3 regions of the Fundicoccus sp. Sow4_F4 genome follow, and region 1 is predicted to be linked to each of the others. Evidence: predicted binding sites of a transcription regulator. Region 1 holds the regulator's gene; each other region holds the start of a gene.

Region 1 (6,761 bases):
TACCCTGGTATTACACGAATTGGTGAAAAAACAGCCCTTAAATTATTGCATCAATTTGGTTCAGTTGAGAATATGTACGAGAATTTAGATCAATTAAAACCTTCTAAAATGAAAGAAAACATTATCAATGACCGTGAACAAGCTTTCATGAGTAAGGATTTAGCAAGAATCTTACTTGAAACACCTATTGAGTTGACGATTGAGGACTTGACTTACAAGGGACGCAATGTTGACGATTTAATGGAATTTTATCGTCAAATGGAATTCAATGCGGCTTTGAAAGCACTTCAAGGTGAGATGACGGATACGACTATCTCACAAGAAGCCGCTGCCCAATTACCGCAATATGAAACATTACGTTTAGAAGAAATAAAAGCAGAGCATCTGCCTAAAAAAGCCGTCTTATACACTGAAATGCTAGAAGATAATTATCACTTCGGAAAAGTTGTTGGGGTCGCATGGTCTGATTTAGACACGCAAACACTTTATACTGCAACGGCTGAAGTAGCGTATGGTAGTGAACTATTCAAGGACTGGTTGGCATCGGCGGCTCACTCTAAGATAACTTTTGATAGTAAACGTGAACGTGTCATTGCTGCCATTAATGGCGCACAATTAGACGGGGTGACATTTGATACTTTAATCGCAACCTATTTAATTGATGTTCACAATGCTCAAGAGTTAACGGATATTGTGCGATTAGTCGATGTACCCAATATCGTTTTATACGATGAAGCTGTTTATGGAAAAGGGGCTAAAAAAGCAGTTCCGGAAGACCTAACAGTATTAGATCAACACTTAGCTAATAAAGTCATTACGATGGGTGAACTTGAAGCACCTTTAATTAAAAAACTGACTGATTTAGAAATGCTCGACTTATTCCATGAAATTGAAATGCCATTAGCACTCATCTTAGCTGAAATGGAAGTCCGAGGCATTGCGGTAAACCGTGAAGTCTTAGAGGTACGTAATGAACAAATGATTACCTTACTTAAGGAAATGGAATTAAGTATTCATGAACATGCTGGAGAGGCTTTCAACGTTAATTCACCTAAACAGTTAGGAACGATTCTGTTCGAAAAACTGAATTTACCCGTCATTAAGAAAACAAAAACGGGTTACAGTACAGCTGCAGATGTCTTGGATAAACTATTAGGCAGTCATCCAATTATTGCGGAAATTCTGGAATATCGCACCTTATCTAAACTACAAGGCACTTATTTAGCAGGTTTACCGCCTTATATTAAAGAGGACGGGAAAATACATACACGGTTTGTCCAGACTTTAACTCAAACAGGTCGTTTGAGTAGTACGGATCCTAACTTGCAGAATATTCCGATTCGTTTGGAAGAAGGGCGTAAAATCCGTCAAGCTTTTGTGCCATCTAAAGCTGATTGGCAACTATTTGGCGCTGACTATTCGCAAATCGAATTGCGCGTTTTAGCTCACATCAGTCAAGACGAACATATGATGCAAGCTTTTAAAGACGGCGAAGATATCCATGCTGCGACAGCCCGTCGTGTCTTTGGTCTGCCAGAAGATGAGCCAGTCAATAGTGACTATCGCCGCCAAGCCAAAGCCGTTAACTTCGGAATAGTCTATGGTATCAGTGATTATGGCTTGTCTCAAAACTTGGGCATCTCACGTCCGGAAGCGAAAAGTTTTATCGATCGCTACTTCGAGCAATATCCAGGGATTGAGAAGTTTATGAAAGAAGTTGTTGACCAAGCCAAAGAAGATGGTTATGTCACAACGATGTTCAATCGTCGCCGTTATTTACCAGATATCCATTCAAGCAACTTCAATTTACGTTCGTTTGCGGAAAGAACGGCTATTAACTCGCCGATTCAAGGGACCGCCGCTGATATCTTGAAGATTGCGATGGTTCAGTTGCGTGAAGTGATTCTGAAGGAAAATTTACAAGCGCGTCTCTTATTACAGGTGCATGATGAGTTAATCTTAGAAGCACCAGCTGAAGAAATTAGCCGTCTAGAAGAAATTGTTCCTCAAGTCATGGAACATGCGGTAGACTTGTTAGTGCCATTAAAGGTGGACTACAATAGTGGCAAAGACTGGTTTGAATTGAAATAATTAAATCTTCCCACTATGAACATAGAACCGCTATCCATCTGCTCATTAATGATAGGGAGCTGTCAGTGTCTGTTTTATCATTAATTACCAGTTAATGACTAATCGTTTAGAAAGGATTTGACCAGATTGCCAGAATTACCAGAAGTTGAAACAGTTCGTAAAGGATTAGCGCAACTAGTGATCGGTAAAACGATTGAGAGAGTGCATGTTTCATGGCCAAGGATTATTCGAACAGATGAGTCGCTCGAACAGTGGCAACATGAATTAATTGGCCAAACAATCGAAGGAATTGGTCGTCGGGGCAAATATTTAGTCTTTCAATTGAGTGACTATCTGTTGATTTCTCACTTACGTATGGAAGGGAAATATTTATATTATCCTGACGAAAACAGTTTACAAACAGAAATGGCCAAACATACGCACGTTCGTTACTACTTTACGGATGGTAGCCAATTACATTATCATGATGTCAGAAAGTTTGGACGCATTGAGCGACTAAAAACGGCTGACTTGGACACATATTTTTTAGAGAAAAAATTAGGGCCAGAACCGGTCGCGGATGAATTTCTATTAGAAATATTCCAAAAGCAACTGAGACTAATTAAAAAGGCCATTAAACCGGCTTTGTTGGAACAGAAATTGGTGGTCGGTTTAGGCAATATCTATGTCGATGAAACCTTATTCAGGTCGCGAATTCATCCGGGAACAGCAGCAAATCGCTTGAGCGAAGAACAAGTCAGTCTGTTACATCAAACGATTATGGCTGTCTTAGATGAGGCGATTGAAGCGGGGGGTTCAACGATTCGCTCCTATAAAAACTCACTCGGGGAAGCAGGGAGTTTTCAGCAAATTTTAATGGTTTATGGACGCCAGGATGAACCTTGTGTAGTCTGTGGGACACTGATTCATAAAATTCAATTTGCGCAAAGGGGAACACATTTTTGTCCTCATTGTCAAGTTATTGTGCAATAAGGAGGGATTACGTGCGTGTGATAGGATTAACTGGTGGGATTGCTACAGGAAAGTCGACGGTTTCAAATTATTTACTTTCCTTAGGTGTTCCTGTCATTGATGCAGATTTAATCTCACGAGAAGTTGTCGAACCGGGAACTCCCGGTTTGGAAAAACTGGTTCAAACCTTTGGCGCAGAGTTACTGAACCCGCAAGGACAGTTGAATCGACCAGTCTTAGCCCAAAAACTATTTGATAATGAAGAAGTTCGCAAGCAAGTCAATCAACTATTGCATCCGATAATTTATGAGACAATGTTTGAGCGAGTAGCGCGGTACCATTCAAATGGTGAGACACTTGTCGTGTTAGATATCCCTTTATTGTTTGAAACAATTGCTACAGACCGTTTTGATTCGATTTGGTTAGTCTATATTCCAGAGAAGATTCAATTGGAGCGTTTAAAAAAAAGAGATCAACTATCACAAGAAGCAGCGCAAGCCAGAATGGCTTCTCAATTATCGATTGAAGAGAAAAAGAAGTTAGCTGATGTGATCATCAACAATTCGGGTAGTATCGAAGAAACAAGAGAACAAGTACAGATGTTATTAAAGTCTATCAATAATTAAACTAAATCGCTCAAGCATGTTGTTTTCTAGCGAGTATTAGTTTAATAATTTCTAAGCTATGATAAAATAAAGATAAAGATTGAAAGGAGGCGATTGTATTGGAATGTCCGAAATGTAAGCATCAACAATCAAAAGTGATTGATTCAAGACCATATGATGATGGGACAGCCATTAGACGTCGACGAGAATGTTTAGAATGTGGCCACCGTTTTAATACTTATGAGCGTGTTGAGAAATCCCCATTGCTAGTTGTTAAACGTGATGGGACACGTGAGGAATTTAATCGTAATAAATTACTTAGAGGCATCGTCCGTTCTGCAGAGAAACGACCGATTAGCCGTGAGCAAATGGAGACTTTAGCCTCTCAAGTAGAAAATGCGATCCGTGATGTAACGGATAAAGAAATTGAAACGAAACGCATTGGCGAATTTGTGATGCCTTTATTAATGGAATTAGACGAGGTTAGTTATATTCGTTTCGCCAGTGTCTACCGTGAGTTTCAATCACGTGATATGTTCTTGAAAGAGTTAGAAGCGATGAAAAAAGCTGGTATTAATAGCGATAATCATTCATTGTCTGAATCCCATGTGGTGTCAGACCAATCAACAGAATCGCCGACCGATTCTGATAGATTGGAGAATGAGGCGAATGAGTCAGAAGATTAACCCACTACAACCTTTTTTAGTGAAACACCAATATAGTCTGGCACCTTTACAGATGCAAAGTTTAATGCAACTGTATCAGCCCATTGTCGGGTCATCAGCAATTAGCTTGTATTTAACCTTAATGAATCAACCCTTAGAAACAGCTAATCAAAGCCAAAGGATACTACATGCACAATTAATCCAAATTATGAATGTCGGTATCAAAGCGTGTGATGAGGGACGTCAACGGCTAGAAGCAGCAGGCTTATTAAGAACTTACCGCGACCGCACATCGCATACTGATTGGCGCTATCAAACCTTGTTGTATGAATTACAGCAACCACTTGATGTCAAGCAATTCCTTAGAAACCCACTCTTGAGTACGACCCTTTATAAGCAAATTGGAGACCAAAATTACTATCAATTACTTAGAATGTGGCAAGTTGAACCAATTGACGAAGACCAATATACGGAAATCACCGCTAATTTTGAAGATGTTTTCTATTATATTAATCGTGATGCAGATGAGGAAATTCAAGAGTCTGTTCAAGGGCGTCAATTTAAACAACAAAGCGCTGAAACAGAAGTATCTGCAACTCAAGAACATTTTGAATATGCGAAATTCTTACGTTATATTATGGCGGAAGGCGTTGAACATACTCAGTTGACTCAAGCTTTAAAGGAACAAGTCTTAAGCACGAGTCAAGTTTATGAATTGAATGAAGTCCAGATGACTCAAATCGTCTTATTGGCAATTAATGATGTGACGGACCAGATACAGTTGGATAAATTAAAAGACATTGCGGACAAGAAAACGTTCTTTGCGCAAAAACGTCAAGAAACAGCCTTTGCTCCAACGACAAATGCACAGAAAACGGTGTCATCTAATGATGAACAGGTACGTACTAACCAGACATTCCCTTATGAATATACGCAATCAGAACTTAAAGTGCGCCATGCGAATCTTAAAGAGACTTTCAAGCAGTTTTCGGATCAAGATATTCATATGATTGTTCTATGTGAACAAATGCCAAATGATACATTTTTAGAAAGAACTAAGCAAGCCAAAAATGGCTTCGCAACTGATAGTGAACAGTTCTATGTCCGAGATTTAGCAACTAAAACGACCTTAGCACCAGAAATTATTAACTTTTTAGTTTATTATCTTTTGGTTATTGAACGAAAAGACAGTGTCTATAAAGGCGATTTACAAAGAACTGCAAGTGAATGGCAACAACATAACATTCAGTCGACTGGTCATGCCTTAGAGTTTATACGTAATAAAGCCCAAATTCAAGAAACAAGACAAGCAAAAAATGCTAAGACTCAACCTTCAGGTGGTTATAATCGGAAATACCGTCGTCAAGAAGTGATTCCAGATTGGATGAAACAACAAGACCAACAGGTAGCGCAACAAGCGCAAACGTCAACGACACCTGCAACTAGTCAACCTCAAGCAGCTGCAACGACTGAGAACGAACAAGCCATTCGCGCGAGATTAAACAAATTATTCGGAGAGGATGTGAAGGGGAATGCAATCGATGCGTCACATGATGGAAAAGTACCTTAATCGACCGGAACATCAAGAAAGTTTTCGTAAAACTGTCAAAGAGATTCTGGAATTTGATGCTGTTCAAGACTTTGTGGATCAACACCAAAATGAATTATCCCAAGAAATGATTAGTAATAGTTTATCGAAATTAAATGAGTTTGTGATCGAAATGAAAGCTCAACGCCGTGGAGAACCTGGACAGAATCCCGGTTTTACACCTCAGTTATTTATTAATTCAAGCTACATTGATATTACATATGTCCCAACACAAGAGTATTATGATTACTCACAACGTCGTAAACGTCAAGCCTTATTGGATAACCGTATGATGTCTGCTGATGTGCGTCGCGCACGCTTGGCTGATGTTACCTTTGACACACCTAGGAAAGAAGCTCTAATGGAGGAAGTGGCGGATTTTGTCGAACAATATCGTCAAGCACCACTTTTAGCTAAAGGCTTGTATATTTATGGACCATTCGGGGTAGGGAAAACATTTCTATTGGGAGCTCTAGCTAACGAATTAGTCAAACAAAATGTAGGTGTCACGATGTTACACTATCCAACCTTCACAACTGAAATTAAGGGAACGATTTCTCTTAATACCACTCAAGCAACCTTAAACACTGTCAAAAAAGTAGCGATTCTAATACTTGATGATATTGGTGCCGAGTCGAACTCTGCCTGGTTGCGAGATGAAGTTTTGGCGGTTATTTTAGAATACAGAATGAAGGAATCACTAGCGACTTTCTTCACTTCAAACTTCAGTATGAATGATTTACAAACTCATTTATCTGAAAGTCGTGATGGCATTGAAAGAGTGAAAGCAAATCGTTTGATGGAACGGATTCGTTTCTTAGCCAAAGAAGTTGCATTGGACGGAGAAAACAGACGTCATCA
Region 2 (6,761 bases), on a different contig from region 1:
GGCGCGTTCCATTTTTTCAATGGCCCAACGTGGCTGTAAAGCAAACGTAGATATTTTTACTAGTAATGAATCGTAATACGGAGTGATTTCAGCTCCTGTAAAAGCACCACCACCGTCTAGTCTTACACCAATACCACCTGGTGATTGGTAACCAATGATGCGACCAGAATCAGGGGAAAAGTCATTTAATGGATCCTCGGACGTCACTCTTCCTTGGATAGCGTAACCTAATAGGCGAATGTCTTCTTGTTGCGGAATTCCCATTTCATCAGAGAATAGAGCTAAGCCTTCTGCAATTTTTATTTGAGCTTTTATAATGTCAATTCCTGTTACTAATTCTGTAATTGTATGTTCTACTTGGATACGTGGATTCACTTCAATAAAGTAAAACTCGTCATTAGACACAAGGAATTCGACTGTTCCCGCGTTTACATAGCCAACTTTTTCCATTAACTGAATAGAAGCATCTGTGAGTTTTTTACGCATCTGCTCAGATAGATTAAATGATGGTGCTACTTCAACCACTTTTTGATGTCGACGTTGAATCGAACAATCTCTTTCATATAAATGAATGACGTTGCCGTGTTTATCACCTAAAATTTGTACTTCTATATGTTTAGGGTTTGCAACGTATTTTTCGACATAGATACTGTCATCTCCGAAAGAAGTACGCGCTTCTGACTTAGCTCTTTGGTATGCTTCGGCGATTTCGTCTGCGTTATTTACAATACGCATGCCTTTTCCACCACCACCACTTACTGCCTTAATCATTAAAGGATAACCATGCGCTTTTCCGAATGCTTCAGCTTGGGATAAGTCATCAATCGCTCCATCAGTCCCTGGAATAACTGGTAAACCTGCTGAAACAGCCGTTTCACGAGCACGTGTTTTATTTCCAAACATATCTAAGTGGGCAAGTTCAGGACCAATAAAAATAATCCCTTCTTCCTCACAGCGTCTAGCGAAGTCAATGTTTTCACTTAAGAAACCATAACCTGGATGAATGGCGTCAACGTTCTTTTCTTTAGCAAGTTTAATGATACCTTCTATATCTAAATAGGCTTCTATTGGACCTAGATCTTTACCAACTAAGTAGGATTCATCGGCACGTTGTCTGTGTAAACCACCGATGTCCTCTTTAGAATAAATGGCAACGGTGCTTATCCCGACTTCTTTACAAGCACGCATAATTCTTATGGCAATTTCACCACGGTTAGCAATTAATAATTTTTCAATTTTCTTATACATTTATTGTTCCTCGCTTCCTTTAGTCAACTTGGTTGAAATACCCATTGGATTCAACATAATTTTCAATACTCCAAATATTTAATTCGGCTTCTATTGCCTGTTGTTGAGCGGCTTTAAATTCATCCTCAAAGGAATTATTAGGCGCTTTGACATATCGAACGCTTGCCAAGCCTTCCTTTAATAATTGTTCGGCAACTAAAATGTTGTCTGCGTATATATAAGCTAAGACACGATTGTATTGATCGGTTGCTGGACCAACATCCAACATCATATAGAGTGTTTCAGCCTGACTCAATAACTCGTCGTTCCTTTGAGATGATTCTTTGCCAAAAGGTTGAACAGAAGTTCCTTCTTTGACGGACTCAGGAGTATCAATCATTAAATGTCGCACACGAATATCGTGACCATTTAATGTGACGATTTGTGTATCTCCATCAACCACTCTATCGTAAATGACGGGTAATTTAACCATTTTTGGTAAATGTTCAAAGTTATTACCATCAAATGCTTGAAGAGCATCTTCTATGTTGGAATTACTTTGACTTACAGTAGAAAGTGAAGAATCATTTTCTTGATTGAAGACACCACCAATGCCTCCGCCAGCAAGAAGTATGAAGACTAAAGCGATAATCCATTTAATTATGCCATATCGACCACCACTTGGACCGGCCGATACTACCTTTCTTAGTTTATTCATTTGTTTATTATTCAAGTAAACACCTCACTATTTAATGTGCATCCTATCTAAAAAACATCACCAAAGATCATAAATGATAGCTTGATGAGATTGTTTTAATAAAGTATAGCATTTAAAACACTAAAAAAAAACATGGCTTTCAATAAAATTATCATGGTGACAAAAGAGGTTTCCCACAGTTTAGATAATTAATATTTAGAATTTAAAAGACAGATGCGACAATTTAAAGGGCATGTGTTTAATTTTATAATAGCTATTAATAAAAGCTTAATAAATAATCTACAGCTTACCCATCAATCCTCCCTTTGTTTTTATAATACTAAATGAAGGACTTATGTAGGCCTGTCTTTAATTGATCCACGCGTAGTCTCATTAAACCTTCTTATTTAGTTTAAAAGGCCAATTATAGAAATGAGTTGTTGGACTCACCTTCAGAATTAACTCTTGAATCAATCTGAATTCCTTTGATAATCAATTGCTTTAACATATCAAAATCGTTTTCGTTCATTATAAGTGAACTCGTGATATATCGTTGTCCTGGCTCTATCGCTAAGCTACCTAAATTCACTAATAGGATATTGATACCTGAATTAATGAGTCGTTTGATGTCTTTAATAGAATCTGTAATTAGCATAATTCGTTTTTCGCTCGATATAGTCGGCAGATGACTCATTGCTTTTTCTGCTTTATAGTATGGAGAATTTATTTATCGGGAACTGCCCTATCCAGAAGAACTTGGCGCATTTTATTTGAAGCTAACTCATCATTTACAACAATAATCAGATTAGCATCTAGCGCCTCACACCATCGCGTAGCGTCTTGACCATGAATTATATGATTATCAATGTGAGCCATCTTTATAATAGATATTATCCCATTCTTTCCTTTCAAATATCCTAATTAAACAGGATGGTTTTAATGTAATGCAAACAATTATAGTTAAAATCTACGGAAAGCAAAAATCTTTTATATGTATTAACTGCACTCTGTTTTGTCTTTTTTGGCAAAGTGCTTATCTTAAACATTTATCAAAAAAGACACAATGTAACTCAATCAACTAAAACGCCTGAATTGATAGAGATTGTTTCTTTTTTAGTGTATACTAAATGTGTACTTATTATCTAAATGATCAATTATATAAGAAAGGACATATTATGTATACGAAAACCACAGCAATGGCGAATAGTTCCTTGTTCGAACAATTGTCGACAATCCAAGACGTTAAGAAGAAACCACGCAATCGCATGATGACTATTCAGAAAAATTATAGTGACACTTTCTTTCAATTTAAAAAGCCGGTTACGTTAACTGCTAATAATGGCATTGCTTTATTAGTTGTTACTGCCGACCCGCATGACCCATCGAGTTATGAAGAGTATATATTGCAAGGAAGCATTACATTAGAGAGTAATGTTTACTTCAATACTTTAACTGTGACTGATCAATGTAGTATCTTTTTAGAGCCTCAGTTATCAGATGAACCTATTTTGATCAGTGTTGCGCAGCAATTTAAAGTAAAGAATAATCAGCCATTAATTCAAATTGAATCCATTTTTAGTATTGTATATCAAGTAAAAACCGCTCCCTTTGCTTTAACTCATCAAAATCGGGACTACTGCGAATTAATTATTGTTGATCAAGGAGAAATAAACCATCAAATCAATGGGAATGAATTAATATTAGGCCAACATGAATGTATACTTTTATTTCCTGGTGAAGATTATTCACAAACAGTTCACAAAGAAGGAGTGACAACCTATTTAACTATCATGTTCAAAGCGAAAGGTTTAGAGGATGAGATGAGTCAAAAAATTTATCATTTAACAAGTAAACACTCAAGTCTTGTGGATAGAATGGTGAAATTATCGACTAATCCGACATCGTATTATACTAGTGATGAAATATTTTTAAGTTTTAAAAACTTATTAATGAGTCTTATCCAAGGACAAGCAGATACAATCGAAGAACCTACCACCTCTATGCGAGAAAATTATGAGAATGAGCTATTTCAAGCCATCGCTGATTATTTGCATCAAAACGTCGAGGAACAGAATCAAGTAAATGATTTAGTCGATCATTTCGCCCTCTCGCGCTCGACTTTGCAGATGTTATTTAAGAAGTATGCGAATACATCCCCTAAAGCTTATATCAATCAACTCAGACTTCAACGAAGTAAAGTGCTCATTCGTGAATCAAAAATGAGTTTATCTGAAATAGCTAGTGAACTTGGTTATGGTTCCATTCAATATTTTTCCCGTGCGTTTAGTCGAGAATTTGGTATGAGTCCTTCTAGTTATGCAAAATCAATAATTAAATAATAATGAACAGCTGCCTACTCCTTAAAAATTGGAGTAAGCAGCTGTTTTTCTACTATGGTTACACTTTAGATATTTAATTAATCATGTATTTTTTCTTTGAAAATTTTCAATATGCATCTGTTTAACTTCTTCAATTAAACTTTCCGCTGGACCGTCGACTTCAACATGACGAATGATTGCTTGAATAGGTAACGGTTCAATCGGAGACTCTGGCCAATCAAAGGCATAACTCCATTCATTCAATTGTTGAGATGAACAAGCATAAACAATACGGCCCAAGCCTACCCATCCATGAGCAGCGGCACACATTGGACAGTGTTCACCGGACGTATATACAGTTGCAAGCTTACGATTTTCTGGTGTCATATTTTTAGCTGCCCATCGAGAAATTTCAAATTCTGGGTGACGCGTATGATCTCCGCCAGAAACATGATTATAATCCTCAAACAATACAAGGCCTTCGTGAGAAACAAGAAGCGAACCAAATGGTTCATCTCCTTCTTTTAAAGCTTGTCTAGCAAGGGCCACAGCACGTTTAAGGTAAGCTAAATCTTTTTCACTAATCAACATTATCCCTACTTTCACATATATATGCCTACCCATAGTATAACCAAAATGAATTCTTACCTAAAAAACACTCTATCAAGTCAATTGATAGAGCGATGTAATCATTTTAATGAGTCTATGACTATGCTAAAACTTCTAGTAAATCAGGTCTAAAACCAAAGAATGGCGTTTCACCTTCAATAACAACAACTGGTAAGCTTTTAAAACCGAAATCTTCTACAGTTTTTAAAGCTTGTTCATTTTCATAAACATCATAAGCAGTGTATCTGATGGATTTTTCATCAAGATACTTTTTAGTAAATGAACATTGCATACAATTAGGTTTTGAATAAACAATAATTTTTTTCATAATAGTCACTCTTTCTTTTTATCAAAGTAACTCTATCATACTCAATTACAAGGTAATAAACAACTATATGTTGTGTTGTTTATTAATCATAACACCGAATATTGTATTTTAGATAAGTTGTTACTGTATTGTAAGACGCAATCAAATTCACTTAGTTCCTGGATTAATTACTATAATATATCAATAGAGCTTATTAGTTTTTGGATTCTAAAAGGATAAACTGGCTAGTGATGTCCTAAAGTACTCTGATAGACAACTAAGTTTGACTGTTTCGCGTAACACTTAGCAAAACTGTCTAAGTTAGTGTTAGGTTTTTCTAAACTAATGTCAAAAAAACGGTAAAGGCTACTCTGCCAAAATTTATATCTGAAAAATCTAGCCGATAATCCAACTGCTTCTAATCCGACTTGTTAACTTACAGTTCGTGCCTAAACGATTTCCACACCATTAACAAAACCAGATAAGCGTTCGATCGTGCTAAATAAGTCAGCCGCGGTCAATTGAGAAATATCCTCTTTAGAAAAAATCTTACTAATCTGTCCTTGATGCATTACAATTATACGATCACTATAGGTAAGTGCATCTTGTAAGTGATGAGTAATCATTAGCGTAGTTAAATTCAGTTGACGAACAATGTCTTGAGTCATCGCCATCACTTGCTTAGCCGTTCTAGGATCCAATGCAGCCGTATGTTCATCTAATAATAACAATTGTGGTTCTTGTAAGGTTGCCATTACTAAAGAAATTGTTTGGCGTTGTCCACCAGATAGATTTTCAATTGGAACATCTAATCTTTTTTCTAAATCCAGACGAAAAGGTTTAAGGTATTCAATCATTTCTTCATAATTTTTTTCGGTTAGAGAACGACCAAACAGTCGCTTCTCTCCTCTTTTACGAGCTAACATTAAATTTTCAAACACTGTCATTCTGGGAGCTGTCCCCATTCTTGGATCTTGAAAAACACGGCCGATTTTACGAGAAATGTCCATCGGTTTTAATTCAGAAATTTCATGATCGCCTAAAAATATTTGCCCTTCATCTATTTTTATTTGGCCAGATAGACAATTGAACAAAGTTGATTTACCAGCACCGTTAGTTCCAATGACGCCAATAACTTCCCCTTTTTCAATTTTTAAATTTACTTTATCTAGGCCGGAAACGAGATCTCCTTTTCCACGATTAAAACGTTTGGTTACATCGACTAATTCAATATGGGCCATTATGCTCGCCCTCCTTTATTTCCAATTGTATTTATTTTTGGAGACAACTTGGCCTTAACAGATGGGAAGGCTAAGAACATCGCTAAAACCGTCGCTGATATCAAACGGAAATCATTCGAATTAAAGCCTAATCGTAAAACGAACACTAAGATTAAACGATAGATAACTGCCCCAATAATGATTGAAACTAGACGCTTAGTTAAAGTCAGCTCGTTTTTAAGCAATACCTCTCCAATGACGATGGATGACATCGCAACAACTACGGTACCAGACCCCATTTGAATATCTGAAAACCCATTATCCTGCGCGACAAGAGCCCCACTAAGTGCGATTAAGCCGTTAGCAAACATTAAAGCCACTCG
Region 3 (6,761 bases), on a different contig from region 1:
TAATCCCAACGACGATCAACCAGTGTTGGGTGAGTTGTTATTTTATTTTATTGATGAAGAATTATACTATACAGGCATTGGCTCCCTAGATTTAGTGATTAACAATGATCAGTTGTTGCCGATGGGATTAGACCAAGAGTGGTTGGATACGAAAAACTCTTATCATCTAATGGTTGAGTTTGGTCCACGCGTGTTTGGCTTATCTCAAATGGTTTATCAAGGCGAGGACTACTATCAAGTCTTGCTACCGCAAGGTGAAACGACAGAACAGATGTATGCACAATTTATATATATTTACCAAGATCATGCGATTTTCGGTTATCAAATTGAGTTAGAAGAGATACTCGATTCTCCTCAAGGTGCGATGAAAGATCTCTTTGTTGAATTGACTGGACTTCTTAATGAGTAATTATCGAAAGTGGGATAAAGTCGATTTCAACGGCCTTTCGGAGTGGTTTTTATGGAGCCATTGCGGTTTAATGCTCATTATGTAACAAACTATTCATCTAGTGTTAATATTAAATAGATAGTTGGCTTCATTCAAAAATCGTATTATATGGACAAAATATGATTTAAGGAGCCTTGTATGTTATTGCTTCAGAAATTTCACGGTTATCAGTTGTTGATTCCTAATCAATATCATCAGTCAACATGTTTAAGGTCCTTTGCCACCTTGGAGAAGTGTTTCTATCTTGAGGCACATCCCTTGTATTATCAAAAAGCGTTTAGAAATTTTACGATCTATTCCAAGCCAGAGTATTATGAGTTGCGGATGCGAGGTTGCCTAGTTTTAAAAGCTGACTTGGCGGTGATAGATCATTGGCTGTATATCGAAGCAGATAATGATAATAGCCAGACGATAAGTCAGCTACTGGTTGATTACATTCCGAAGCGCTCGCCTGTTCGGCGCCTAGTCGAAGGGCGCAGTAATGACTTTTTTTCGTTAATGCCTTTACAATGTATCCACCAGTTTTTAGTTGGAATCAGCTTCAGGGAGTTTAAAGAACAAATCAATCGGTTGACGCGCGTAACGTCATTGACTTATTTAAGTTCTGCACCAATAGTCAATTCTCATCAATTATCTGGTTATTATGCGGGCTTTCGCTTGAATGCTGACTGCCAACAATTTTTACTCAATCAACAGGTATATTTTTATGAAGAATTGGAACTGTTCGATTGGTGGTTATTAGCCAAATTACCTTACATGTGTGAGAAAAAAGTAGCAGAAATGCAGGGGCTTTTTTATGAAAAAACAGGCTTTGAATTAGTGTTATCATCGTAATCACAAACTTGTCTATTATTTTCATTCAATCGTTTTGGTGTAACTATCCACAATTGTCCTTTATAATTGAATTAGTAAGTTAGACATAGAGGCATAAAAAGCTTAATTTAAAGGAGAATCATTTATGAAAAAGACATTGAAAAAATTAGTAGTGACTGCATTAGCAACCAATATGGCACTTGTCGCTTTACCAGTTGCTTCAGTTTGGGCACAAGATGCAGAGGAGACGACGGAAGAGGTTTCCGAAGAAACGACGGAAGATGCACAAGCAGAAGCTGGGCATCCCTTAGCAGGCGTATTAACAGAAGCCTCGGCAGAAAACTTAGCTTTATTAGATGCATATGATGCTTACCAACAAGCTTTAAGCCAATTTACAGTTCAAGATGTCGCTGTTGGTGATGTGAACGGCACTTCTTACCAAGAAGTAGTCGACAGTTTTGAAACAAGCGTTGAAGGGGAAGAGTTTGAATTAAGTGAAACTGAAAAGTATTTAAGTTATACATTTGAGATTGATGAAGTAAGTGAGGCGACAGGCGAAAACAAGGCCTCAGAGTTAATCTTATACTTTAGCAATGACACCTTAATGTATATTGGTATCGCGACATTAGATATGGAAATCTATCCAGAAGATGTTTTAGCTGAAGATGAAATTGAAACATGGATTGCTGATCAAGTAAATGTTCAAACCGTTGCGGATAGACAAACACGTATCATGGGATTGTCTGAAATGGTTTACGAAGGTGTGACTTACCACATGGTCTTCTTACCAACAATCAGTGGTGAAGATGAAATCTTTGGTGACTACATGATTATTTCTGAAGACGCTGTTTATGACAGCTACCCATTAGGTATTGAGGAAGCAATCGAAAGTCCTCAAACAACCATGTTAAACTTATTCAGTAACTTCTTTGGCTTCTCGGAAGAAGAAGCACCAGCTGAAGAAGAAACAACTGAAGAAACAAGCGATGAAGTACCAGCTGAAGAAGAAACAACTGAAGAAACAACTGAAGAAGAAACAACTGAAGAGGAAACAACTGAAGAGGAAAGTGCTGAGTAATTTTACAGCATTTAAATTCATAAAAGCGGCTCACGTCATGTGAGTCGCTTTTTTTATATTATAAGGATTAATGGACGGAAGTTTGATTTATCATGCTTCAGATTACTTGTCATGGTTGGGACTAAAATTATAAGAAATCCGAGCATCACAAAGGAGTTTAGAGTCTACAAGCAATACAAGGCAAAGTCGCCGTGTCACCTATACGACACGTTCTTTCCACCACCTTTAACGGCGTGTCACCACATGACACGTGCTCTTATACTATTATTCTTCGTATCCTGAGTAGTTTTATAACATTTCAGGCAGAAATAACTGCTAAATTAAGCTTAATTATCCAAAGTCGCCGTGTCACCTATACGACACGTGCTTTCCACTACCTTTAACGGCGTGTCACCACATGACACGTGCTTTCCACCACCTTAAACGGCGTGTCATCACACGACTCGTGCACCAGAGTCTAGTCAAAGATATTCCTTCAATATAAAATCTTAAAAGAAAATGGTGTCCTTCGTCACGACACAGCCCCGATTAAAGCCAGCTGATAGTCTTAAATAACCGTTAAAAACGTAGTGACTGACCCTTTCATCTTTTCCCAAACCTCGTAATTAGCACATAAGAACGGGTTCGAATTTTAAACAAGCAGTGGATCTTCCAGAACAAACAAATTGGCTATCGATAGTCAATACAAATTCCGACAGCGAACTGCTCAAAGAGCTATTCTGTCGAGAGGCTTGGTAGGGAAATTATCGTTCTAAAATTTACTGCTGTGTAATATATTCAGAATAAACACTTTATAAAAAATATCAATTTAAAGTTTGCTCATAAAGACGCTGACGCAATTATTCAAAGCTGTCATTATAAAATTATTGAATGATACTTTAGAATAGCTTGAGAAAAACTCTGTTTAAAACACAATATGTATGCTAACATAAAGGTGTCATGACACCATATGTTGTGTTGTGAGAAAGGTGGATGACTCAATGTCAAGTTTAATTAAAGAGAATAAAGCGAGTATTTCGCAAGAACTAAGTATTCAGGTGATCAAAAGAGATGGGCGTCGTGTGCTATTTAATCAAGATAAAATAAAGCGAGCGATGATGAATGCAGTGGTTGAGGTTTATTCAACAGTGACAGAAGAACATGAAGAGCTTTTGACCGCAATGACGAAACAAATCCAACAAGATATCGCTAGCCGTTATACAAGGGATATAAAAATTTATGAAATTCAAAGCATTGTTGAACATCACTTATTAGAAAGTGGACTCATTGAGGTAGCCAAGGCCTATATTCGTTATCGTACAGAACGTGACTTAGAAAGAGCAGAAGCTTCCAATATAAATGTTCGCATTCAAGCGCTTCAAGCGAATGAACAAAAGGTTGTGAACGAAAATGCGAATAAGGATAGTCGCGTGTTCAATACTCAAAGAGATTTAACAGCCGGAATAGTCGCAAAATCTATAGGACTGACTATGCTACCACCACATGTAGCCAATGCACACCAAAAAGGTCAACTACATTATCATGATTTAGACTATCATCCTTATGCGCCAATGAGCAATTGTAGTTTAATTGATTTCAAATCAATGTTCGAAAAGGGATTCAAAATAGGCAATGCCGAGGTTGAATCGCCTAAATCAATTCAAACGGCCGCAGCGCAAATGGCACAAATTATTGCCAATGTTGCAAGTAGCCAATATGGCGGCACTAGTGCGAATCGAGTGGATGAAGTGTTAGCCCCTTATGCAGAACTTAATTTACAAAAGCACTTGGAAATAGCAAGTCACTGGATGGAAGATTCAAAAAAACAAATGGCCTATGCAGTAGAGCGAACGAAGAAAGATATCTATGACGCAATGCAAAGTTTAGAATATGAAATTAATACTTTGTATACCTCTCAAGGACAAACGCCTTTTACAACATTGGGCTTTGGGTTAGGAACAAATTGGATTGAACGCGAAATTCAAAAAGCAATTTTAAGAGTTAGAATTACAGGATTAGGGACAGAGAACAGAACAGCTATTTTTCCCAAATTGGTTTTTACTATAAAACGTGGTGTGAATTTGCAGCAAGTTGATCCCAATTACGACATCAAACAATTAGCGATTGAGTGTGCAACCAAAAGAATGTACCCGGATGTTTTAATGTACGATAAAATTGTTGAATTGACGGGAAGTTTTAAAGTGCCGATGGGCTGTCGTTCTTTTTTACAAGGCTGGCGAAATGAAGATGGGCAAGAAGTTAATGATGGGCGTATGAACCTCGGAGTGGTGACCTTGAATTTACCTAGACTGGCCTTAGAGGCTAATGGTAATCAAGAAACATTTTGGCAACTATTAAATGAACGTCTTGAAATTGTAGAGGATGCCTTAGTTTACCGTGTGAACCGGGTGAAGGAAGCAAAGCCAGAAAATGCACCTATCTTATATATGCATGGAGCGTTTGGAGAGAGGCTTAAGCCAAATCAAGCGGTGGATGACCTGTTTAAGAATAAACGAGCAACGGTATCTTTGGGTTATATTGGCTTGTATGAAGTCGCCACTTGTTTCTATGGAGCAGCTTGGGAAGAAAATTCGATTGCCAAAAACTTTACGATTGATATTTTGAAGACGTTAAAAGCAAAAGTTGATGTCTTAAGTGAACGACATGGCTATCATTTTAGCGTGTACAGTACGCCATCAGAAAGTTTAACTGATCGATTTTGCCAAATGGACCGAGAGTTATTTGGTGTGGTAGAGGACATTACAGATAAAGAGTATTATACGAATTCCTTCCATTATGATGTTCGCAAGACTCCCACACCCTTTGAGAAAATATCTTTTGAAAAAGACTATCCTCAATATTGTAGTGGTGGCTTCATTCACTACTGTGAGTATCCAAATATGCGACAAAATCCTAAGGCCTTAGAAGCCGTTTGGGACTATGCTTATGATCGAATTGGTTACTTAGGAACGAATACGCCAATTGACCATTGTTATGAATGTGACTATGATGGTGATTTTGAAGCAACAGCTCGAGGCTTCCAATGTCCGCAGTGTGGCAATCGCAATCCAGCAACATGCGATGTTGTTAAAAGGACCTGTGGTTATTTAGGCAATCCTCAACAAAGACCTATGGTCCATGGACGTCATAAAGAAATTAGTGCTCGCAAGAAACATATTTAGTCAAAAAAAGGAGAGACAGACATGAGGCATCCTAGGGCGCAAGAATGGTTAGCCCAAGAGTGGAGTCAAGGTAAAATAGCGGACTATAAGCCTTATAATTTTGTAGACGGAGAAGGTGTGAGATGTAGTCTCTATGTCAGTGGCTGTTTATTTGCATGTGAAGGGTGTTATAACCGAGTAGCGCAAAATTTTAACTACGGCACGGTCTATACTGAAGCTTTAGAACAGCAAATACTAAAAGATTTGGCAGCACCTTATTGTCAAGGCTTGACACTGTTGGGGGGCGAACCTTTTTTGAATACTCAAATACTTATTCCTTTATGTCGAGCGATTCGTCAGGAATTTGGAAACAGTAAAGATATTTGGTCTTGGACGGGTTATTATTGGGAAGAGATGATGCAAGAATCACCAGATAAGCTGGAATTGCTCAGTTTAATTGATGTGTTAGTCGATGGGCGGTTTGAATTAAGTAAGAAGGATTTAAGCTTACAATTTCGAGGAAGTTCAAATCAGAGAATTATTGATGTTAAAAGTAGCCTTTGGCGGGATGAAGTCATCTTATGGCGCCAAAGCTCAGGCGAAACCTATAAATAAACGTTAGTGAATTCTTTTAGACAGAAAATGACTAATATCCAAACGCTGAAATCACTTCAGACACGTTTTTGTAAATTGAATTATGCGAATTGAACTGTTATATTGGTACTATGAAAGATTCAGACTCAATCTATTTAGTCTGTCTTAATAAATGATTTAAAACTGTATCAATGTGAGGAGTATTTTTAATGGAAATTAACGAGACATTATTAAAAGAACTAACTGAAGTTAACGGTATCGCTGGTAACGAAGGTAAAGTAAGAGCACTATTCAAAAAAGAAGCAAGCGACCATGCGCAAGAATTTGTTCAAGATGGTTTAGGAGGTATCTTTGCAAAGCATACAGGAAATGCGGACGGTCCACGCTTAATGTTAGCGGCCCATATGGATGAAGTTGGTTTTATGGTCAGCCAAATCACAGACAAAGGTTTTATACATTTCGTAACCATTGGTGGTTGGTGGAGTCAAGTAGTACTCGCGCAACAAGTCACACTAACTACTCGCGAAGGAAAAGAATTCCGTGGGATTACAGGTTCAAAACCACCGCACGTTCTAACAGCAGAAGCGCGTCAAAAACCAATTGATATCAAAGATGTTTTCATCGACTTAGGAGCAAGCTCAAAAGAAGAAGTTGAAAGCTGGGGCATTCGTCCTGGGGATATGATTAC

The links. Region 1 encodes NrdR, which represses ribonucleotide reductase genes. Its sites were predicted from a motif close to ACACNATATATNGTGT; they were not measured.
Region 2: a site for NrdR is predicted at 5,240-5,255, ahead of nrdH (glutaredoxin-like protein NrdH). Genes of this name have one in related genera too.
Region 3: a site for NrdR is predicted at 3,282-3,297, ahead of nrdD (anaerobic ribonucleoside-triphosphate reductase). Genes of this name have one in related genera too.

What each region holds. Positions count from the first base shown of each region.
Region 1 covers NZ_JBQKLQ010000005.1:21,468-28,228, reverse strand. The annotation lists gene polA (DNA polymerase I) at 1-2,091, shown strand, start outside; gene mutM (DNA-formamidopyrimidine glycosylase) at 2,218-3,063, shown strand; gene coaE (dephospho-CoA kinase) at 3,075-3,668, shown strand; gene nrdR (transcriptional regulator NrdR) at 3,767-4,333, shown strand; gene ACTQ5J_RS08375 (hypothetical protein) at 4,317-5,882, shown strand; gene dnaI (primosomal protein DnaI) at 5,854-6,761, shown strand, end outside.
Region 2 covers NZ_JBQKLQ010000001.1:559,363-566,123, reverse strand. The annotation lists gene ACTQ5J_RS02630 (pyruvate carboxylase) at 1-1,248, opposite strand, end outside; gene ACTQ5J_RS02625 (thermonuclease family protein) at 1,268-1,960, opposite strand; gene ACTQ5J_RS02620 (PTS sugar transporter subunit IIB) at 2,349-2,651, opposite strand; gene ACTQ5J_RS02615 (PTS sugar transporter subunit IIB) at 2,648-2,800, opposite strand; gene ACTQ5J_RS02610 (helix-turn-helix domain-containing protein) at 3,100-4,263, shown strand; gene ACTQ5J_RS02605 (nucleoside deaminase) at 4,345-4,848, opposite strand; gene nrdH (glutaredoxin-like protein NrdH) at 4,952-5,179, opposite strand; gene ACTQ5J_RS02595 (ABC transporter ATP-binding protein) at 5,608-6,399, opposite strand; gene ACTQ5J_RS02590 (ABC transporter permease) at 6,399-6,761, opposite strand, start outside.
Region 3 covers NZ_JBQKLQ010000004.1:270,890-277,650, forward strand. The annotation lists gene ACTQ5J_RS08230 (hypothetical protein) at 1-409, shown strand, start outside; gene ACTQ5J_RS08235 (hypothetical protein) at 593-1,282, shown strand; gene ACTQ5J_RS08240 (hypothetical protein) at 1,407-2,339, shown strand; gene nrdD (anaerobic ribonucleoside-triphosphate reductase) at 3,320-5,500, shown strand; gene nrdG (anaerobic ribonucleoside-triphosphate reductase activating protein) at 5,522-6,094, shown strand; gene ACTQ5J_RS08255 (M42 family metallopeptidase) at 6,283-6,761, shown strand, end outside.